DNA from 4 places in the Pseudaeromonas paramecii genome. Region 3 is predicted to be linked to each of the others. Evidence: predicted binding sites of a transcription regulator. Region 3 holds the regulator's gene; each other region holds the start of a gene.
The links. Region 3 encodes sigma-54, which starts transcription at its own class of promoters, with help from an activator protein. Its sites were predicted from a motif close to TGGCACNGTTTTNGCTT; they were not measured.
Positions count from the first base shown of each region.

Region 1: the regulator sigma-54 is predicted to act here: its motif matches at 2,557-2,573, upstream of ABD847_RS03575 (ammonium transporter).
Region 2: the regulator sigma-54 is predicted to act here: its motif matches at 2,392-2,408, upstream of ABD847_RS13460 (CmpA/NrtA family ABC transporter substrate-binding protein).
Region 4: the regulator sigma-54 is predicted to act here: its motif matches at 2,502-2,518, upstream of ABD847_RS16155 (ammonium transporter).

Region 1 covers NZ_BAABFC010000003.1:209,587-213,997, forward strand. The annotation lists gene ABD847_RS03560 (uroporphyrinogen-III synthase) at 1-64, shown strand, start outside; gene ABD847_RS03565 (uroporphyrinogen-III C-methyltransferase) at 61-1,173, shown strand; gene ABD847_RS03570 (heme biosynthesis HemY N-terminal domain-containing protein) at 1,185-2,357, shown strand; gene ABD847_RS03575 (ammonium transporter) at 2,691-3,908, shown strand; gene ABD847_RS03580 (Gfo/Idh/MocA family oxidoreductase) at 3,976-4,411, opposite strand, start outside.
Region 2 covers NZ_BAABFC010000019.1:19,791-24,201, forward strand. The annotation lists gene ABD847_RS13455 (ABC transporter permease) at 1-882, opposite strand, end outside; gene ABD847_RS13460 (CmpA/NrtA family ABC transporter substrate-binding protein) at 904-2,265, opposite strand; gene bluB (5,6-dimethylbenzimidazole synthase) at 2,610-3,347, shown strand; gene ABD847_RS13470 (ANTAR domain-containing response regulator) at 3,392-3,955, opposite strand; gene cobA (uroporphyrinogen-III C-methyltransferase) at 3,979-4,411, opposite strand, start outside.
Region 3 covers NZ_BAABFC010000012.1:7,314-11,724, forward strand. The annotation lists gene rapZ (RNase adapter RapZ) at 1-530, opposite strand, end outside; gene ptsN (PTS IIA-like nitrogen regulatory protein PtsN) at 538-984, opposite strand; gene hpf (ribosome hibernation promoting factor) at 987-1,274, opposite strand; gene ABD847_RS08615 (RNA polymerase factor sigma-54) at 1,310-2,758, opposite strand; gene lptB (LPS export ABC transporter ATP-binding protein) at 2,804-3,529, opposite strand; gene lptA (lipopolysaccharide transport periplasmic protein LptA) at 3,533-4,057, opposite strand; gene lptC (LPS export ABC transporter periplasmic protein LptC) at 4,032-4,411, opposite strand, start outside.
Region 4 covers NZ_BAABFC010000029.1:49,128-53,538, reverse strand. The annotation lists gene nfuA (Fe-S biogenesis protein NfuA) at 1-156, opposite strand, end outside; gene ABD847_RS16160 (ComF family protein) at 210-935, opposite strand; gene ABD847_RS16155 (ammonium transporter) at 1,023-2,423, opposite strand; gene bioH (pimeloyl-ACP methyl ester esterase BioH) at 2,703-3,467, shown strand; gene ABD847_RS16145 (flagellar biosynthesis protein FlgE) at 3,541-3,780, shown strand; gene ABD847_RS16140 (putative metalloprotease CJM1_0395 family protein) at 3,783-4,411, shown strand, end outside.

The DNA of each region.
Region 1 (4,411 bases), on a different contig from region 3:
CCAGCTGACCCGGGGGGCCGCCACCGCTGCCATCCTGGCGGCGCTGCCAACGAGGACCCCATGATGACGGAACAAGCGACTCCTCCCGAGACCGACGCCAAGACCGAGCCCCAGGCCCAGGTCGAGCCGCCCAAGGTGGCCGCCGCGGCAACCCCGACGCCCAAGCCCGCCACACCACAGCGCAGCGGCCGCGCCCTGGCGGCCCTGGCCCTGCTGCTGGCCTTGGGCACCGCCGCCGGCGTCTACGGCTACGGCCGCTGGTTCAGCGACCAGCAGAGTGCCCAGCTGCAGCAGCTGCAGCTGCAACTCACCGAACTCAAGGCCCAGCAGAGCCCTCTGCTCAGCCAGCTCTCCCAGGCCGATGAGCGGCTGCGGGATCTGCAGCAGCAACTGCTCAAGGACAGCGACCGGCAGAACCAGCTGGAGCATCAGCTGCTGACCCTGAGCAGTCGCCGCCCCAACGACTGGCTGCTGGCGGAGGCCGACTACCTGGTGCGCATGGCCGGCCGCAAGCTGTGGCTGGAACATGACGTCAACGCCGCCCTGCTGTTGTTGCACGAGGCCGATGGCCGTATCCGGGATCTCAACGACCCGGCCCTGCTGCCGGTGCGCAAGGCCTTTGCCGCCGATCAGGCCAGCCTGCAGGCCCTGCCCCAGCTGGATAAGGAAGGCCTGGTGTTGCGCCTCTCCGCCCTTATCGACAACCTGGATCAGCTGCCAATCAAGGGCATGACCCCCAGCGCCCCCACCACAGCGGACGACACCCAGCTCAGCGACTCCCTGGCCGACTGGCGGGACAACCTCTATAAGAGCTGGCGCAGCTTTGCCGACAACTTCATCAGCATCCGTCGGCTGGACAGCGACAGCGAGGCCCTGCTCTCTCCGGATCAGCGCTGGTATCTGAAGGCCAACCTGCGCACCCAGCTGCTCAACGCCCAGCAGGCCGTCTACCGGGAGCAGAGCGCCGTCTACGAGGACAGCTTGCAGCGGGTCAGCCAGTGGCTGGAGCAATATTTCGATGGCGATGACAGCAGCACCCAGTTCATGCAGTCCGAACTGCAGAAGCTGCTGGCCGAGCCCCTGGCCCAGCACTACCCCGACAAGCTGGCCAGCCAGGCTCAGCTTGAAGATCTGGTGCAGCAACGGCTGCAAACCCTGATGAACCGGTCCTGACAGGAGGCGCCATGTTTCGAATCCTGCTACTGCTGTTGCTGCTGGCGGTCGCCCTGTTCGCCGGCCCCCATCTGGCGGGCAACCAGGGCTATGTGCAGATCATCTTCGGCCACTACAGCGTCGAGATGACGGTGGTCAGTGCCACCCTGCTGGCGGTGCTGGGCTACTTCGGCCTGCTGCTGCTGGAATACCTGCTCACCCGGCTACTCTCTTTGGGCAGCCGCACCCGCAACTGGTTCGGCCTGCGCCGCAGCAACAAGGCGCACCAGCGAACCCGCAAGGGGCACCTGGCCCTGGCCACCGGCGACTACCGGCAGGCCGAGCGCCTGATGGCCGCCAGCGCCGCCGACAGCGAATTCCCCCTGCTCAACTACCTGGGTGCCGCCCGGGCAGCGGATGCCCAAGGGCGTGACGAGGCGCGGGATCGCTACCTGCAGCAGGCCCAGGCCCATCCTCAGGGCGCCTTGGCCGCCGGCCTGCTGGCCGCCCGTCTGGCCCTGCGCAACCGGCAACCGGAGCTGGCCATCAGCCAGCTGACCCCGCTGCTGACCGAGCATGCCAAGCATCCACGCCTGCTGACCCTCTATCAGCGCGCCCTGCTGGCCGCCGGCCGCTGGCAGGAGCTGATCGAACTGCTGCCCCGCCTGCAGCAACTCAAGCTGCTGACCCCGGACGCCCTGAGTCAGTTACAGCACACGGCCTACCCGGCGCGCTTTGCCGAGCTGGCCGCAGAGGGCAGCGAGGCCCTGCTGAGTTACTGGCGCGCCCTGGCCAAGCCCCTGCGTCAGCAGGTGGCGCTGCGGGCCGCCTGCTGCCAGCAACTGATCCGCTTGCAGGCCCACGGTGAGGCCGAAACCCTGCTGCGCGAAGGGCTCAAACAGCGTCGTGACCCGGCCCTGTTGGCCCTGTGTGGCCAGTTGCAGCTGCCGGACTACCAGCCCCTGCTGAACCTGCTGCAAGAGTACGGCCCGGATCAGGACAACGAGGCCGCCCTGCTCTCCGCCCAAGGTCAGCTCAACTTCCTGCTGCAGCGCTATCCCCTGGCCCAGCAGCTGCTGGAGAAGGCCGTGGCCCTGGCGCCGAACGCCCGGGACTACCGGCTGCTGGGTCAGCTGATGGAGCGCCAGCGGCTGTTCGAGAAGGCCAACCACTACTACCTCGCCGGTCTGCAACTGACCGCCTGATCCCCCCGGCCACGCCGTGTGCGTGGCCGCCCCTCCCCCAAAGCACCAGTTAAGTGCAAAGCACCATTTAAGTGCTTTACGTCTGCACGAAGACACGCCATCTTGCCCCATCAAGAGCCAATTTGGCGCACTCTTATTTCATTTCAAATCATATGGTTATAGTAGAAAGCCCCAAATTGATTCGGGTTTGTCGCCATTTTGGCACGAGTTTTGTTTCATTGGCTGCCAATTGCACTGGGATTGCGCCCCAAGGGTGCACAAAGATGCACAGGTGGTGCAAACGAAGCCATCCCCCGGTGACACCGGCTCGACTTGAAATAAACGGAGGTTATAGTGGAAGAAACCAACAGTGCGGTGGCCAGTCTGGTGACGGGCTCCAACACCTTGTTCGTCCTGCTCGGCGCCATCATGGTGCTGGCGATGCACGCCGGCTTTGCCTTTCTGGAGCTGGGCACGGTACGGGCCAAGAACCAGGTCAACGCCCTGGTGAAGATACTCACCGACTTCGGGGTCTCCACCCTGGCCTACTTCTTCGTCGGCTATCAGCTGGCCTATGGCGAAAACTTCCTGGGTAGCGCCCAGAGCCTGATGGCCGACAACGGCTATGCCCTGGTGAAGTTCTTCTTCCTGCTGACCTTCGCCGCCGCCATTCCGGCCATCGTCAGCGGCGGCATCGCCGAGCGGGCGCGCTTCTACCCCATGCTGATCTGCTCCGCCCTGATGGTGGGCCTGGTCTATCCCCTGTTTGAGGGCATCGCCTGGAACAATCACTTCGGTCTGCAAACCTGGCTGGAGGGCCACTATGGTGCCGCCTTCCACGACTTCGCCGGTTCCGTGGTGGTGCATGCGGTGGGCGGCTGGATCGGTCTCGTCGCCCTGCTGCTGCTGGGCACCCGTCGCGGTCGGGTGCGCAACGGCCAGATGCTCAGCTTCGCCCCGTCCAACATCCCCATGCTGGCCCTGGGCAGCTGGATCCTGATCGTCGGCTGGTTCGGCTTCAACGTCATGTCCGCCCAGAAGCTGGAGGGCATCAGCGGCCTGGTGGCGGTGAACTCCCTGATGGCCATGGTGGGCGGCACTGTGGTGGCCCTGGTGATGGGCAAGAACGACCCCGGCTTCATCCACAACGGCCCCCTGGCCGGTCTGGTGGCCGTGTGTGCCGGTTCCGATCTGATGCACCCGGTGGGCGCCCTGGTGGTGGGCGGCGTAGCCGCCGCCATCTTCATCCTGGTATTCACCTGGCTGCAGCGTAAGCCTAAGCTGGACGACGTGCTGGGTGTCTGGCCGCTGCACGGCCTGTGTGGCGCCTGGGGTGGCATCGCCGCCGGCATCTTCGGCAGTGAAGCCCTGGGTGGCCTGGGCGGTATCAGCCTGATGAGCCAGCTGATCGGCACCCTGTTAGGGGTGAGCATCGCCGTGGTGGGCGCCTTGATCGTCTACGGTCTGATGGCCAAGCTGGTGGGCCTGCGCCTGTCCCAGGAAGACGAACACCAGGGGGCGGATCTGGCCATCCACAAGATCAGCGCCACCGCCGGCGAGGTGCAGATCTAAGCGCAGATCTGACACGCAGATCTAAGCGACTCACAGATGAAACAAGGCGCCTGGTTAGGCGCCTTTGTTATTGGCTGGCGGTACCATAGGCCGCCTGGATCAGGGCGTCCAGCGGCCAGGCCTTGGCGGGGTTGAACAGGCCGCGGCCCAGCGCCTGGGGCAAGGGCGCGGGCTGAGCCAGCTGCTGGAGTATGGCCAGCAGACTGCGCCGGTTGGCCCGCAGCCAGCAATCCTCGGCACACCACTCGCCGTCGTTGAGCGGCCGCCCATCCAGCGTCAAGGGTGCGTACTGCCAGGTCTCACCAGGCCGATAGTGACCGGCAAGCCGCAGCAGGCCGCCTTGGGTGTGCAACTCCAGCGTCTGATAGAGGCCCGGCGCCTCCGCCGGGCCGCAATAGAGCGCGGCGGGCACGCCACCCAGAGTGGCGGACAGGGCATGGGGGGAATGCACGGCGATGAGCCGTGGCTCCCCCAGCCGGTGGGCCAAAAAGGAGAGCGGGTGG
Region 2 (4,411 bases), on a different contig from region 3:
GGCCACCATGATGCGAGCCAGGGACTGGCTGCTGCCGTTCTGGAACTCGTCCCAGACGAACTTGCCCAGCCCGGGGTTCTGCGCCAGCATCTCGGCGGCGATCAGCACCATCCAGGCCACCCCCAGCGACAGGCGCAGGCCGGTGAAGATCATGGGAACCGCCGAGGGCAGCACTATCTTGCGCACATGGGTCAGGGGGTCGAGCTTGAGCACCCGGCTGACGTTGCGCAGATCCGGATCTATGTTGGCCACCCCGACCGTGGTGTTGAGCAGGGTCGGCCACAGGCTGCACAGGGTGACGGTGAAGGCCGAGTTGATGAAGCTCTTGGACAGGGTCGGATCGTCACTGGCATACAGGGCGCTCACCACCATGGTCACCAGGGGCAACCAGGCCAGCGGCGAGACGGGCTTCAAGATCTGCACTATCGGGTTCACCGCCTGATACAGGCTATGGTTCAGCCCCAGCACTATCCCTAACGGAATGGCAATCAGCACGGCGATGACAAAGCCGGTGGCCACCGTCACCAGGCTGGTGCCGATCTGCTGGAAGAAGGTGGGTCGGCCGGTATAGGGCCGGATCTTCACCTCGGCCTGGGGATCCGCCGCCAACTTCTCGGCATTGCGGGCCGCCTGACGGGCATAGAAGGCGTCGGCCTTCTCCTGCTCCTGCACATGCTCCTGATACAGGGCCGCAAACTGCTGGGCGGTGGCCACCGGACCCGGCAGGGTGCCCAGGCTGGTCTGCACCTGGCTGGCGCCCATCTGCCACAGGCAGAGGAAGGCCAGGATCCCCAGCAGGGGCAGGAACAGACTGCGCCAGGGCAGGACCAGCTTGACGGGGGCGCCCTGGGCGCCACCGAAGGATTTCAAGATTGCTTGCATGGGAAATCTCCTGTCCGCCGCTTAAGGCTGCTCATCGCCCTTGAGGCCGATGGGGAACTGCTTGAGGTAGTCGTTGGGCTTGTGGCCGTCGTAGGTGACACCGTCGATGAAGCGGTTGTCCGGTGCCTTGAAGCCGCTCTCGCTGGCAAAGTCCGGGAAGTCGCTGGCCTTCATCTTGCCTTCGGCGATCAGCTCCTCGGCCGCCTGACGGTAGATGTCCGGACGATAGACCTGCTTGGCGATGTCCATGTACCAGCTGTCCGGCTTGCCTTCGGGGATCTGGCCCCAGCGGCGCATCTGGGTCAGATACCAGATGGCGTCCGAGTAGTAGGGATAGGTGGCATGCTCGCGGAAGAAGACGTTGAAGTCCGGCGCCGGACGCTTGTCCCCCTTCTCGAACTCGAAGAAGCCGGTCATGGAGTTGGCAATCACCTGCTCGTCCGCCCCCACGTAGTTGGGCTTGGCCAGCAGCTTCACCGCCTCGGCGCGGTGGGCGTTGTTGCTCTCATCCAGCCAGTAGGCGGCGCGGATCAGCGCCTTCACCACGTGGATATGGGTGTTGGGGTACTTCTCGGCCCAGGACTTGGAGACGCCGAACACCTTCTCCGGGTTGCTGTGCCAGACCCCCTGGTCGGTCACCACGGGCACACCTATGCCCTTGAACACGGCGGCCTGGTTCCAGGGCTCACCCACGCAGTAGCCATAGATGGTGCCGGCTTCCAGGGTGGCGGGCATCTGGGGCGGCGGCGTCACGGAGAGCAGCACATCAGCCTGCAACTGACCGGCGTTATCCCCCTTTTGCGGCGCGTAGTAGCCGGGGTTGAGGCCACCGGCTGCCAACCAGTAGCGCAGCTCGTAGTTGTGGGTGGAAACCGGGAATACCATACCCATGTTGAAGGGCTTGCCCTGATCCTTGTACTGCTTGACCACGGGGGCCAGGGCATCGGCCTTGATGGGATGCACCGGCTTGCCGTCCGCGTCCTTGGGCACATTGGGCTTCATCTGTTCCCAGATGCTGTTGGACACGGTAATGGCGTTGCCGTTGAGATCCATGCTGAAGGCGGTGATGACCTCGGCCTGGGTGCCGATGCCGATGGTGGCCCCCAGAGGCTGGCCGGCCAGCATGTGGGCGCCGTCCAGCTCGCCGTCGATGACCCGATCCAGCAGCACCTTCCAGTTGGCCTGGGCTTCCAGGGTCACGTACAGCCCCTCGTCCTCGAAGTAGCCCTTCTCGTAGGCCACCGCCAAGGGCGCCATGTCGGTCAGCTTGATGAAGCCAAACTTGAGATCTTCTTTCTCCGGGGCGCCCACCTTGGCCTGGACGGCTTGGCTGAGCAGCAGGGTGGCGATGGTGGCGGTGAGCAGGCGCTGGGTGTGCTTCATGGTTTCTTCTCCCTGAAACGAAAAACGCCTTGTGGACCAGAGGTCTCACAAGGCGTCTTTGCCGAAAATAGTCATCTTGTCGGGGGGCGGGCCGCCGTTGGCCTCAGGCCCCGTTCGCTCATAACTATTCAGTTTCTGTGCCAGATCACAGCACTGGAGAAAAGATGGAGAAAATAGCCATCTTTAGCCTCTTTTGAGGCTGAACACTCAACCGCAGCACGTCCGGCCTGCACCATGGGTGGGCAACTGCACCAAGCCTGGCATTCCAGCTGGCGCACCACGGTTGACCCTGATGGCCCGCCACGGCTAAGGTGAAGCCCACTCCCTTCAGCGCCGATACGCCCATGACACCCAATGCCCCCTTCACTCCCGATCAGCAGGCTGGCCTGTACCGCGCCATCTACGAGCGGCGGGATGTGCGCTCCCAGTTTCTGCCGGATGCCATCCCCCCGGAGGTGCTGGCCCGGCTGCTGCACGCCGCCCACCACGCGCCGTCCGTGGGCTTCATGCAGCCCTGGGATTTCATCCTGATCGAGGATCTCGCCACCCGGCAGGCGGTGAAGCGCCTGTTTGACGAAGCGAACGAGGCCGCCGCAACACAGTTTGCCGGCGAGGGGCGCGAGCAGCAGTACCGTCGTCTCAAGCTCGAGGGCATTCTCGACAGCCCGCTGAACCTGTGCATCACCTGCGATCGCAGCCGGGGCGGCCCGCATGTGCTGGGACGCACCAGCATACTGGAGATGGACTTGTTCAGCGCGTGTCTGGCGGTGCAGAACCTCTGGCTGGCCGCCCGGGCCGAAGGTATCGGTGTCGGTTGGGTGAGCATCTTGGATAACGATCGGCTGGCGCAGCTGCTGGGCCTGCCGGAACAGGTCTATCCCCTGGCCTACCTGTGCCTGGGCTATGTCAGCGAGTTCTTGCCGCAACCCGAGCTGCAGACCCAGGGCTGGCGGCAGCGCCTGCCGCTGGAGAGCCTGATCCACCAGGATCGCTGGGGCACGCCCCTGGCCCAGGGGCCTTTGCAAACCGCCCTAGGTAACATGACGTCTATACCAGCAGTCGATACGACAACGGCGCCCTGAGGCGCCGCTACATAAAGATTGAATCTGTCTATTCGACAGACGGCCTATTCGGCTTCGTTTTTCGCCAGCAGGCGACGGGCCAGCTCCCCCAGGCTCAGGCTGTGTTGCATGGCCGCCGAGCGCAGCGCCTTATAGGCGGCTTCCTCATCCAGGCCGTGCTGCTTCATCAGCACCCCCTTGGCCCGCTCCACCCATTTGCGCTCCGCCAGCTTCTGTTCCAGTTCCGCCATCCGCTGCTGCTGCTGGGCTCGCGCGCCCTGCTGGGTGCGGGCCAGCTTGATCCAGGCCTCGACAGGTTCCTTGTCTCCCAGCTTATGGGGCACCAGGGTCACGCCGGCGGCCAGCAGCTGTTGCTGCAGGTGTTCGGGCAAGGCGTCGGCAAACAGCACCACAGGCAGACCTCGCTCCGCCAGGGTGGTGGCCAGCAGGCGCCATTCGGCGGTGAGGCGCTTGCAGTCCAGCATCAGGCCATCGGCGCCGTCGGCCTGTGTCCAGGGATCCCGCGCCGCCAGGGGGACAGGCTCATGGCCGTAACGGCTCAGCAGCAGGGCCAGACGATTGGCCTGGGCCAGCTCGTCGGCAAAAAACAGAATGCGGGAAAAACTCATGACCGCTCCATGGTCGGCGGGGCTCAGGCGACAGACCGCCAGCTCTGCTCCGCCAGGCTCAGCAGGGCATCACGCAGCGCCACCACCTCCCCCAGTATCATCAGAACCGGGCTCTGTCCCTTGAGGGCCAGCGCCTGCTGCGATAACGCCCCCAAGCAGGTGGTGATCACCTGTTGCCGGGCGCTGGTACCGGCCACCACCAGGGCCACCGGCAAGTCCTGGGTCATTCCGGCGGCCAGCAATCCCTGCTCGATCCGCTCGGCCTGCTCCAGGCCCATGTAAAATACCAAGGTTCCCCCACCCTTGACCAGCGCCTGCCAGGGGGCAAAGCAACTGCCATCCTGCAGATGGCCGGTCACCAGGGTCACGGAGCGGGCCAGCCCCCTGTGGGTCAGGGGGATCTGGCTGGCCGCCGCGCAGCCCAGGGCCGCCGTGATCCCCGGCACCACCTCGTAG
Region 3 (4,411 bases):
TTGGCGATGCCGTACTTGAAGCCGAAGGACTCGAACACCAGCACCAGTTCTTTTTCTTTCTTGCCCAGCACCCGCTCGCGGATCTGTTCGCTGAGATCGTGAATGCTCAGGTGGCTGGTGTCGATGCGCAGATCGGCACTGGTGGACAGGGGCGAGAGCAGGGCTGTCTCATGCTGGATGGCCTGCTCCAGGGTCAGTTGCTTGCGGGACAGGGGGTGCAGCCGCCGGGTCTCGCTGTAGCGGCGGATGAGAATGGGGTTGTCGGCATCGATGAAGAAGCTGGTGAATTCCAGATCCGAGGCCTGACGCAGCAGCCCCAGGATACGTTCCAGATCCTCGCTCTGCTCCGGCAGGTTGCGCACGTCTATGCTGACCGCCATCTCCTCGAACTTGCCACGCAGCTCGGCCACCAGTTGTGGCAGCAGGGAGACCGGCAGGTTGTCGACACAGTAGTAACCCAGATCCTCCAGTACCCGCAGGGCTATGGTCTTGCCGGAGCCGGACCGGCCGCTGACGACGATGAGTTTCATGGGCTCCTCAGGGGGCGGTGATCAGTTGGTAGAGCATTTCATCATTGTCCGCCAGGCGCAATTGGCGACAGAGGTTTTTGTCACTGAGTTTTTTGGCAATCAGCCCCAGGGTTTGCAGGTGCTGCTTGCACTGGCTCTCGGGTACCAGCAGGGCAAACAGTATGTCGACGGGTTGGTTGTCGATGGCATCGAAGGGGATGGGCTGCTCCAGGGTCAGCAGCACACCGGTCACCGGCAGCTCGTCCGGGATACGGCCGTGGGGGATGGCGATGGCGCCACCAATGCCGGTACTGCCCAGCTTCTCCCGGGCCAGCAGGCATTCGAACAGCTCCTGGCTGTCGATGCCCAGCTGTGCGGCGGCAAGTTCACTGATGATTTCGATGGCGCGTTTTTTACTGGAGCAGGGAACTGCACTCTTGGTGCAGTTCCCGCTGAGCAGGTCGGAGAGTTGCATGGTTATTTGCTGGAGATCTTTTCTTTGTGTTTGATGAGTTGCCGGTCCAGCTTATCGATCAGGGCATCGATGGCGGCGTACATGTCCGCATCCTGGGCATTGGCAAAGATTTCGCCGCCGTTGACGTTCAACTTGGCTTCGGCGATTTGATTGAGCTTCTCCACGTTCAGGATCACCTGGACGTTATTGATCTGTTCGAAGTGACGCTCCAGCTTGGCAAACTTGGTGGTGACAAAATCGCGCAGGGGATCGGTGAGTTCGATGTGATGACCTGAGAGATTAATTTGCATAACGTCGTCCTTAAGTAGGGCCCCGTAAGTGTGACTTACAGTAGGCGTTTGCGCTGACTAGACGGGGGAATCGACAAGGACTCGCGGTACTTGGCGATGGTCCGTCTGGCTACCATGATACCTTGCTCGGTGAGCAAATCCGCGATCTTGCTATCGCTTAAGGGTTTTGCCGGGTTTTCGGCCGCCACCAGCTTCTTGATCAGGGCACGGATGGCGGTGGAAGAGCACTCCCCCCCACTCTCAGTATTGACGTGGCTGGAGAAAAAGTACTTCAGCTCGAAGATACCCCGCGGGGTATGCATGAATTTTTGCGTGGTCACCCGGGAGATGGTGGACTCGTGCATCTCGACGGCTTCGGCCACGTCGTTGAGCACCATGGGCTTCATGGCCTCTTCACCGTATTCGAAGAAGTCCTGCTGCTGCTTGACGATGCAGTTGGCCACCTTGAGCAGGGTCTCGTTGCGGCTCTCCAGGCTCTTGATGAACCACTTGGCCTCCTGCAGGTGCGAGCGAATGAACTGGGTATCGCTGCTGTTGCGGGCGTGACGGGCCATGGAGGCATAGGTTTCGTTGATGCGGATCTTGGGCATGGCATCGGGATTAAGCTCCACCACCCACTTGCCCTGCTTCTTGCTCACCGCCACATCCGGGATCACATACTGGGAGTCGGTTTGCATCACCCGATTGCCGGGTCTGGGCTCCAGCTGCTGAATGAGATCCAGCACCTCCTTGAGCTCGGACTCCTTGAGCTGCATCTTGCGGGCCAGGGTGCGATAGTCCCGGTTGCCCAGCAGATCCATGTGTTCGGCCAGCACCTGCTTGGCCTCGGCCAACCAGGGGATGCCGGGCGCGTATTGGCCCAGCTGGATCTGCAGGCACTCCTGCACCGAGCGGGCGGCCACGCCGATGGGGTCGAAGTGCTGCACCCGCTTGAGCACGGCGGTCACCTCGTCCAGCTCAACCTGGATATCCTCATCGCTCACCGCCTGAACGATATCGTCCAGATCAATGGTGAGGTAACCCGAGTCGTCGATGGCGTCTATGATGGCCAGGGCGATGGCCTGATCCACCTCGCTAAAGGGGGTGAGCTGCATCTGCCACAACAGGTAATCCTGCAGCGTCTCTGTGGTTTCGCCCTGATAGAGGAAGTCTTCATCGCCACTGATGGGGCTGCTGGACTGGCCGGAACCGGCAGCGGTGTAGACCTCGTCCCAGGAGGTATCCATGGGCAGATCATCCGGCAGCTTGTCCTGTTCCATGGCTTCGCTGGTATCCAGCTGGCTGCTGTCCTGTGCTTCCTCGCTGGGTTGCTCTGACTCGTGGGTATCGCTCTCCTCCTGCTCCAGCAGCGGATTGGCATCCAGCGCCTGTTGGATTTCCTGCTGCAGCTCCAGTGTGGAGAGCTGCAACAGACGAATCGCCTGCTGTAGTTGTGGCGTCATGGCCAGAGACTGACCCAGTCGCAACTGTAAGGATGGCTTCATCTATTTCCGTATGTCCTTGTTAATGCAATGCCGGTGACGAGAAGATCAAATGCTGAAGGCGTCACCCAGGTAAACCCGCTTCACCTGTTCATTGGCCAAAATCTCGCTGGGTGTCCCTTCCGCGATCAGATGTCCATGGCTGACGATATAGGCTTTCTCGCAGACATCAAGTGTTTCCCGCACGTTGTGGTCTGTGATGAGTACGCCCAATCCCCGATCCCGCAGGTGTTCTATGATGCGTTTGATATCGTTCACCGAGATGGGATCCACCCCGGCGAAGGGCTCATCCAGCAGGATGAAGCGGGGCTCGGCGGCCAGGGCCCGGGCGATCTCCACCCGACGGCGCTCGCCACCGGACAGGCTCTGGCCCAGATTCTGGCGGATATGGGTGATGTGAAACTCCTCCAGCAGGGACTCCATCTTCTGCCGCCGTTCCTCCTGGGTCAGTTCAGGGCGGATCTGCAGCACTCCCAGCAGGTTCTCTTCCACCGTCAGGCGACGAAAAATCGAGGCCTCCTGGGGCAGGTAACCGATGCCGTTACGGGCCCGCAGGTGCATGGGCATGGAGCTGATGTCCAGCTCGTCGATGCAGACCTGGCCGCCGTCCTGCTGTACCAGGCCGACGATCATGTAGAAGGAGGTGGTCTTGCCGGCGCCGTTGGGGCCCAGCAGACCCACCACCTGGCCGGCGGCCACCTGGAGGGAGACGTCGCTCACCACCTGGCGACCCTTGTAGCTCTTTTTCAGATTGGCGGCATGTAACAGGGCCATGGCTTAGGGTTTCTCCTGGGCCGGTTGATCGAAGCTGCCCATCTCGTCGGGCAGGAAGATGGTCTTGACCCGGGAGCCTCCGCTGCTTTCGGCCACCATCTGCTGTTTCTGGATGTCATAGCGGATCTGGTCACCGCTGATCTCGTTGTCCGACTGCTTGATGCGGGCGTTGCCAGTGAGCAGTACCATGCGCTCCTTGAGCTTGTAACTCAGGCGATTGGCCTGGGCATCCACCGGCTTGCCGTTATCCAGCACCTGGTGGAAGCGGGCCGGGCGGCCGGTGGCTATCATCTCATCGGCACCCTTGTCACCGTGGCGGATCACCTCCACCTTGTCGGCATGGATTTCGATGGTGCCCTGACGGATCACCACATCATCCAAAAAGGTCAGCCTGTTGTCGTTGAGCTCGGCCACCTGGCGCACCGAGTCCACGTAGACCTTCTGCTTGTAGTCGCTTTGCTTGGCCATCACGGGTTGCAGGCACAGGGCCAGCAGGCACCACTTAAGGCTGGTTGAAGTAGATACCATGACTCTTGTCCAGAATTTCATAAATGCGTTGATCCAGTTGCCCCAGTAAGCCCACACCTTCCAGGTGGAAGCGGGGACCTTCCATGGTCACGGGATGATGGTTACGAACCTCGTTACGGAGCAGATCCATCTCCAGATAGGGAGTCTCGAGCCAGTCCAGGGTGTCATTGGCGGTCAGGGCCAGGATGCGGACCTGATCCCGTAAGATGGCGTTGTCGTTGAGATTGAGGATGCCCTGCTTGGCGCTGATGCGCCACTGGGCTTGGCCCTGCTCATCGTGAGCAATGATAACGGGGTTGAACAGCTCCGTCTGCTCCAGCTGATTGTAATATTCGGTATAGTCCGCCGAGACCT
Region 4 (4,411 bases), on a different contig from region 3:
CTCCGGCTCCACCGCGTCTGCCGGGCAGTAGGAGACGCCACATTCGGCGCTGGGGGTGCCGGGATTCATCACGAACACCCGTATGTTGGTGCCTTCGGGCTGCTTCTCCAGCAGCTTGTTGAAATGGGCCTGGGCGCTCTCGGAGATACTGATCATCTGGTGCCTCGCTGTTGAATCCTGAGTAAACCGCTCGGGTTTATCATACCCCGTCACCGGCGGGCTGAATAGTCTGGTTTGGGGTGGATCAGGGCCCGGCTCACCGCCCACACCTCAATGCGCTCGACGCCGCTCTGCCGCAACAGGCGGCACAGGGTGGCTGCCGTGGTGCCCGTGGTGACCACATCATCCACCAGGGCCACATGGCGGTACTGATGTGGCCCCACCACGAAGGCGCCCTTGAGATTGCGCCGGCGCTGGGCCTGGTTCAGCCGGGCCTGGGGTTGGGTGGTGCGCACGCGCCTGAGCAGCTGCCTGTCCAGCGGCAGGCCGCTGTGGCGGTGGATGGCGCGGCACAGAGCCTCGGCCTGGTTAAAGCCGCGCCGCCAGCGGCGCCACCAGTGCAGCGGCACCGGCAACAGGACTTCTGGCCTGGGCTCGGCTGGCAGATGCCGCGCCATCAGCTCCCCCAGCAGGCTGGCCATCAGGTAGTCGCCCTGGTATTTGAGCCGTTGGATCAGGGCCGGGTAGGGGAACTCATAGTCCCCCAGCACCGCCAGACGATCCCATAGGGGGGGATGACGCAGGCAGCGGCCGCAGACCCCCTCGGCCTGCTCGGGTAGTGGATGGCCACAGGTAGGGCAGGGATGGGGCAGACTGGGCAGCGACAGCTCGCAATGTCGGCAGAGCAGGGGACGACTATCGGTGGGCTGATGGCAGAGCAGACAGAGGCCTTGGGGTTGCCAACGGGCGAGGGTTTGCCGCAGAACTTTCAGCATGGGAGACCTCATACTCAGGGTATTCCCAGTCTAGACAGGCAAAAAAAGGGGCGCCAATAGGCGCCCAAGTGTGAGGTCTGATTTCGATTAGTAGTTGTATGCACGTTCGCCGTGAGAGGTCAGATCCAGACCTTCGCGCTCGGCTTCCACCGGCACGCGCAGGCCGAGGATCTTGTCTACCAGGAAGAAACCCACCACGGAGACCACACCGGACCAGACGATGGTGGTCAGCACGCCGATGGCTTGGATCTTCACTTGATCGGCGATGGAGTAGTCGGCTACGGCGCTGTTGGCGACATAGTCCCACAGGCCAGAACCGCCCAGATCGGGAGAGGCAAACACGCCGGTCAGCAGGGCACCCAGGATACCGCCCACACCGTGTACGCCGAAGACGTCCAGGGAGTCATCCACGTTCAGCAGGCGCTTGAGGCCATGGACACCCCATAGGCAGATGACACCGGCCAGGGCACCAATCACCAGGGCACCCACCAGACCGACGAAACCACAGGCCGGGGTGATGGCCACCAGGCCGGCTACCGCACCAGAGATGCCACCCAGCAGGGAGGGCTTACCCTTGAGGCCCCATTCGGCCATCATCCAGGCAATGGCGGCCATGGCGGTGGCGGCCCAGGTGTTCACCAGAGCCAGCGCGGCAACACCGTTGGCTTCCAAAGAGGAGCCAGCGTTGAAACCGAACCAGCCGAACCACAGCAGGCAGGCGCCGATCATGGACATGGTCAGGCTGTGCGGGGCCATGATTTCACGGCCAAAGCCCACGCGCTTGCCGACGAAGTAAGCACCCACCAGACCGGCTACGGCGGCGTTGATATGCACAACGGTACCACCGGCGAAGTCCAGGGCGCCGTGTTGGAACAGCCAGCCTGCGGTGGCGTTGGCAGCATCGGCGGCAGCGGCGTCGGTATAGGCATCAGGACCGGCCCAGTACCACACCATGTGTGCCATGGGGGTGTAGGAGAAGGTGAACCAGATGACGATAAACAGCAACACGGCGGAGAAGCGGATGCGTTCGGCAAAGGCGCCCAGGATCAGTGCGCAGGTGATGGCGGCGAAGGCGCCTTGGAACACCACATAGATGTATTCGGAGATGCCGACACCCTTGCTGAAGGTGGCCGCCAGAGAGTCAGTAGTGATGCCTGCAAGGAAGGCCTTGTCGAAGCTGCCGAAGAAGGCATTGCCCTCGGTGAAGGCCAGGCTGTAGCCGTAGACTACCCACAGAACGGTGGCCACACAGAACACCATGAAGACCTGCATCAGTACGGAGAGCATGTTCTTGGTCCGCACCAGACCGCCGTAGAACAGGGCCAGGCCGGGCACCGTCATCAGGATGACCAGCGCGGATGCCACGATCAGCCAGGCGTTGTCGCCTTTATCCAGGCTCATGACGGGGGCCGCAGCCTCGTCTGCCCAGGCCAAGCCGCTCATACCGAACAGCCCCAACAGGGTAAGCAGAGAAAACAAGCGTTTCATCGAAAGGATCTCCAAAGGTATTTAGGGCTCCTGACAGTCCAGTCGTCAGGAGGGGGTAACGCATCTTGCTGTGGATAAGCGCAGGATCTATGCCAAGTTTTTTCCGGTAAAATTAGCCGTAAAACCGGCTGCCGGCCGCGAGCCAGGTTCAATTTAGTGCGTTTAGTGCACCAAATTGCGACGTAACGCCCCGTGCTGCACCAGCTTGGTAATGCGCCTCATCCAGGGGCATCTGGAATCCTTTCGGCTTGAAAACACATTGAAAATGGAGACACGGCAATGACGATAGGGGTGACCCGGCTGGGCGCAGGACCCGATCTGGTGTTGTTACATGGTTGGGGGATGAATCGCCACGTCTGGGAACCTATCCTCCCAGGTCTGGCGGCCCATTTTCGGCTGCATCTGCTGGACTTGCCCGGCCATGGTGACTCCAGCTGGGCGGGCACCCAGCCTTACAGCCTGGATGCCCTGGTGGCGGCCCTGCTGGCCGAAGCCCCGCCGCAGGCCTGTTGGCTGGGGTGGTCGCTGGGGGGATTGGTGGCGACCCAGCTGGCCTGGCGTCACCCTGAGCGGGTCAGCCGGCTGATCCAGGTGGCCAGTTCCCCCTGCTTTGTCGCGCGGGAGGGGTGGCCCGGGATCCAGCCCGAGGTGCTGGCGGGTTTTCATCGGCAGTTGGGGCTGGACAGCGCCCGTACCCTGGAGCGCTTCCTGGCCATCCAGGCCATGGGCAGTGAGACGGTGAAGGAGGATGCCCGGCGCCTCAAATCCTTGCTGGCGGCGGCGCCCTTGCCCCAAGCGGCCGCGCTGGCCGGGGGGCTGGCGTTGTTGCAGCAGACCGATCAGCGCGGGATCTGGTCCGAGTTGACCCTGCCTTGTGTGCGGCTGTATGGGCGACTGGACTCGCTGGTGCCCCGTGCCGCCATTCCCTACATCACGGCCCTGCGGCCGGAGAGTGCCTGCCATCTGTTCGACAAGGCGTCGCATGCTCCCTTCTTATCCCATCCCGAGGCCTTCGTAGCACAAATAATTCAGAACCTCGGTTAAAAAATCAGCGTGCGCCTTTTCTCGCGGCCAGGCATGGTTGATAATTAAACAGTCCAATTACACAGGAGGCGCTATGCAAATTGATTCCGCCATGAGTTATGGTCTGCAGGGGCTGAGTCGCGCCCAGCAGCAGGTCGAGCAAGGCAGTCGCGAGATCGCCTCCTTGCCGGTGCAAGCCGAGTCTCCTCAGTCCAAGGATCTCACCCAATCGGTGATGACCCTGCAGCAGGGGCAGAACGAGGCCCAGGCGGCGGCCAAGGTGGTGAAGAGTGCCGATGACATGATGGGTACCCTGATCGACATCCGCGTCTAGCCATGAACATCAGCCCGACCTACCCCAACCTGGTGCCCATCGCGCTGCAGCCGAGTACCGAATCGGCGCGGCGGGATAACCAGGTGCGTGAGCGGATCCCGGCCTTGCCCCAGGGTGAGGCCTCCCCGCGTGAATCACAGGTCGGTTCCGACAAGGAGCGCTTCCGCAGCCAGGAAGGGCGCAATACCAGTTACGACAGCCGGCAGAATGGTCAGGCGGGCAGCAGTGCCGATGGCGCCTTTGCCGTGGAGGGGAAACCCGACCGGCAGCAGGGCCAGGGCTCCCAACAGGGTGAGTCCCGTTCCGGTGACGAGGGGCGCCAGCAACGGCAGGAGGCCAGTCAGGAGCAGCAGGTGCTGGCGGAGTTCAAGGATCGTGACCAGGAGGTGCGCGATCACGAACAGGCTCACCAGCGTGCCGGCGGTCAATATGCTGGCAGCCCCAGCTACAGCGTGACGCGCGGGCCGGATGGCAACAGCTATGCCATCGGCGGTGAGGTGCAGATCGATGTTTCCCCGGTGTCCGGCGATCCCCAGGCCACCATCCGCAAGATGCAGCAAGTGCGCGCCGCGGCCTTGGCACCGGCGGAACCCTCCAGCCAGGACAGGGCGGTAGCGGCCCGTACCCAGCA